Regions from separate parts of the Shewanella oncorhynchi genome, predicted to be linked through region 2. Evidence: predicted binding sites of a transcription regulator. Region 2 holds the regulator's gene; the other holds the start of a gene.
The links. The regulator NrdR, encoded in region 2, represses ribonucleotide reductase genes. The targets are predictions, from matches to a motif close to AAACACNANATNTNGTGTTT.

Region 1: the regulator NrdR is predicted to act here: its motif matches at 1,078-1,097, upstream of nrdA (class 1a ribonucleoside-diphosphate reductase subunit alpha).

What each region holds. Positions count from the first base shown of each region.
Region 1 is NZ_CP132914.1:2,457,828-2,460,032, reverse strand. It holds gene ubiG (bifunctional 2-polyprenyl-6-hydroxyphenol methylase/3-demethylubiquinol 3-O-methyltransferase UbiG) at 1-75, shown strand, start outside; gene RA178_RS11110 (HAD family hydrolase) at 77-748, shown strand; gene nrdA (class 1a ribonucleoside-diphosphate reductase subunit alpha) at 1,252-2,205, shown strand, end outside.
Region 2 is NZ_CP132914.1:1,317,540-1,319,744, reverse strand. It holds gene ribD (bifunctional diaminohydroxyphosphoribosylaminopyrimidine deaminase/5-amino-6-(5-phosphoribosylamino)uracil reductase RibD) at 1-956, opposite strand, end outside; gene nrdR (transcriptional regulator NrdR) at 1,076-1,525, opposite strand; gene glyA (serine hydroxymethyltransferase) at 1,800-2,205, opposite strand, start outside.

The DNA of each region.
Region 1 (2,205 bases), 1.1 Mb from region 2:
CCATTGACGGGCATTTTTAAGTACACGCCTAAGGTTGATGTGAATTACATGATAGCAACGCGTAAGGTTGATTAATATGAGTCTGGCACAGATCAAAGGCGTACTGTTCGATCTCGACGGCACCTTAGCCGATACCGCGCCGGATCTGGTGCATGCCCTCAATTTAAGTCTTCAAGACGTCGGCATCGCCGCACAGCCGTTAGCAGCCATGCGCTACGCCGCATCCCACGGCAGTTTTGCCTTAGTCGATGCCGCGATCCCTGATGCAGCGGATGATCTTCGTACTCAAGTACAGCAAGGGCTGCTCGCCCACTATCAGCGCATTAATGGCGATCATTGTGCGCTATTTACAGGCATAGCGGTATTACTCGATTGGCTCGAGTTAACTCAGCTGCCGTTTGGGGTCATCACCAACAAGCCTGCGCGCTTTACCCGTCCCTTATTGCGAAAACTGAATTTACACTTGCGTATGCCCGTTATCATCAGTGGCGATTCTACAAAACACGCTAAACCCCACACTGCACCAATGCTGTTAGGCGCACAACAACTGAACTGTGCTCCAGAGCACATTTTGTATCTTGGGGATGCCGAGCGAGATTTGCTCGCGGCCAAGGCTGCTGGCATGTTAGGCGGCGTGGCCCTATGGGGTTATCTGGGCGTGAACGACAAGCCGTTGCAATGGCCTGCGCACGCGCATTTTGCAAGCCCAACTGAGCTACATCAAGCACTAATCGAAGCATTGGCTTAACAACATCAACCAAAAACAGCGCCTACAATGCTCACGAATAAGGCATCCAATACATAATTTCACTGACGGAAATCAGTGTGTCAGCATACTATTTATGACCCACGGAAAAAGTCAGGCGCATAAAAGATCGGCACTCGTGAGCAATCGCGATCTAAAGAAAAAGATCGCCTAAAAATCCCCCATGAGTGTGACACGCTAACCTGAAATTGAGCTTCAAGGTTAGTCGTTACTAACGCAAAAGTTTATCCTCATGTTATCCACAAGATGTCCCCTGAATTCAGACTTGCAAATAGGGGCAAACCTCACTATCTTGTATCCCATATAATTTAAAACACCATATCTTGTGTATAGGTAACAATCAGACACACTAGAAGCTCGCCGCTTAATTGACTCGTTTGTAACCAGTCAGCTGTATTTAAGGGACGATTGTTGATTGTTTTACAAGGATACGTACGGTGATTTTGCTCACCTAAATACATATAAGAACCAAGGCCTATCTCCAAATGAATAGCACTATGACAGTCACAAAACGCTGTGGCGATCGTGAGAATATCGATCTCGAAAAAATACACCGCGTAATTACTTGGGCAGCCAAGGGATTAAAAAACGTTTCTGTTTCGGAAGTTGAACTTCGCTCGCACCTACAGTTTTTCGATGGCATCCCAACCGAAGCTATCCATGAAACCATTATCAAGGCTGCGGCGGATTTAATTTCTCCAGAATCACCGGACTATCAGTTCCTCGCTGCACGTTTAGCGGTGTTTCATTTGCGTAAGAAGGCCTTCGGTCAGTTCGAGCCGCCCGCATTGTATGCTCACGTGACTAAGTTGGTTGAGCTAGGTAAATACGATCAACACATTTTAAGAGATTACACCCGCGAAGAGCTGGATGTGATGGATACCTATATCGACCATTGGCGCGATATGGATTTTTCCTACGCTGCGGTAAAACAGCTTGAAGGCAAGTATTTAGTTCAAAACCGTGTTACCCACGAAATCTATGAGAGCGCGCAGTTCCTTTACATTTTGGTTGCTGCTTGCTTGTTTGCCCGTTATCCAAAAGAGACGCGCCTGAAATACGTTAAAGATTTCTATGACGCGGTATCAACTTTTAAACTGTCGCTGCCAACGCCAATTATGGCCGGTGTGCGCACCCCAACGCGTCAGTTTAGCTCTTGCGTACTGATCGAATGTGGTGACAGCTTAGATTCCATCAACGCGACCGCTTCGTCTATCGTGAAATACGTCAGCCAACGTGCGGGTATCGGTATTAACGCCGGTCGTATTCGCGCCTTAGGTAGCCCAATCCGTGGTGGTGAAGCCTTCCACACAGGTTGTTTACCTTTCTATAAGTATTTCCAAACCGCAGTGAAGTCGTGTTCTCAAGGCGGCGTGCGTGGCGGTGCTGCGACCCTGTTCTACCCTATTTGGCACTTAGAAGTCGAATCTCTGCTGGTA
Region 2 (2,205 bases):
AAAAATGCGCCCGCTAAGGTTGCACCCGCTTCCACCAACACGTGATTACAGCTTTGGCCTAAATAGCTTAATAGTTCAGGCAATGAGACGCGACCTGCAATTGCAGGTAACACGAGGCAACTCACATGGGAGGGCAATTGTGCTTGAAACTCTGCGGGATAAGCCACGGTCGAGACCAAGAGTATCGGCGATACGATAGTCAAGCAGGCGGCCGATAACGGCAAACGGACGCGGCTGTCGAGTATGACTCTTAATGGCTGCAGTAATTGCGCCTCGGTTACACTGTCTTTTAAGCTGCCAAGTTCCTGATAACGCACATTGAGTGAGGGATCGTCCGCCAGTATGGTTTCAATTCCCGTGACCAGTGCACAAGAACGTAAACGTAATCGCTGCACGTCGCGGCGAGATTCTGGACCGGTTATCCATTTAGACACACCGTTAGACAGCGCGGTTTTACCATCGAGACTCGCAGCCAATTTTACTGTAACTCTGGGTAAACCCGATTCCATGCGCTTCATAAAGCCTACATTCAAGGCATAGGCTTCATCGCGATGTAATCCCACATCCACTTCAATACCAGCGTCGCGCAGCATTTGAATACCGCGACCAGCCACTTGCGGATTAGGATCTTCCACCGCCACAACTACACGTTTAACGCCAATATTGATCAGCGCCAAGGCACAGGGCGGCGTGCGGCCATAATGACTGCAGGGCTCTAAGGTGACATAGGCGGTTGCGCCGCGGGCGTGTTCGCCAGCCATACGTAGTGCGTGCACTTCGGCGTGGGGCTCACCCGCTTTTTGATGATAACCTTCACCAATAATTTGGTTATCTTTAACGATAACGCAGCCCACACTAGGATTGGGTCTTGTGGTGTAAAAGCCTTTGCGCGCCAATTGAATCGCGCGGCTCATCATTTGGGTATCGAGTACGGACCAACTTATGTTCAAGCTCATGTTCAACCCTGTTGTTAAAGGTTTCGGCTTTCACCAGTCTTACAAACCTGTCTTTTAAATTTGTGCTTTCACGCCAATCGCTCGTACACGTCTGCCTTGTCGGCGACAAAACTCAATGACTACTTTTGCAGTTTGGCGATGGCTTCGCCAAATTCAGACACGTCTTCAAAGGCACGGTACACGGAAGCGAAACGTATGTAGGCGACTTTATCTAGGCTCATCAATTGCTCCATCATTAAGTTACCTACCATTTCTGACGGCACTTCCCGCTCGCCAGTGGCGCGCAGGGTTGACTTGATTTTGCTAAGCGCTTGCTCGATTTCATCCATAGACACGGGGCGTTTTTCAACGGCGCGCAACATGCCACCTTGGAGTTTTTCTTCATCGAAGGGTTGGCGTGAACCATCACGCTTAATCACCCTAGGCATGACTAATTCAGCGCCTTCGAAGGTGGTAAATCTTTCATGACATTCGGTGCATTCTCGGCGACGGCGCACTTGGTGGCCTTCTGCCACTAATCGGGAATCGATGACTTTAGTATCTGTCGCGCTACAAAATGGACAATGCATTGAGCCTCCTGCCAGTGAATGGTCGTAAAGCGTTAATGGGTTTACCTGTTAAATCTCAGTCAAACGCAATGGATTTAAGCCTAAGATTTTACCAATAAAAATGGCCGCAAGATGCGGCCATGGGATTTTATCCTATTTATGGGCTGAGGTTAACTACCTGAGCTTAACAACCTAATGTTAAGTGCCTGATGCTAAGTACCTGATGTGACAGGTATCAAGTCAGTCGGCGGTCAATCTCGGCCATTCATCTACTAAACGTAGATGCATAGGCAAATTAGCCGTAAACAGGGAAACGTGCGCAAAGTGCCAATACTTGGCCTTTAACACGCTCAATCACAGCAGGATTGCTTGCATCATCAAGGATGTCACAAATCCAGCCAGTCAGCTCTTTCGATTCCGCTTCTTTAAAGCCGCGGCGCGTAATGGCTGGCGTACCGATACGCACACCTGAGGTCACAAAGGGTGAACGTGGGTCGTTTGGCACTGAGTTTTTGTTCACAGTAATGTTAGCGCTACCTAAGGCGGCATCGGCTTCTTTACCCGTTAAGTCACGACCAATCAGGTCAACTAGCATTAAGTGGTTGCTGGTTCCGCCAGAGACGATTTTGTAACCGCGCTCAAGGAACACTTCAACCATAGCTTTAGCGTTGTTAACCACTTGCTGTTGGTAAACTTTAAAT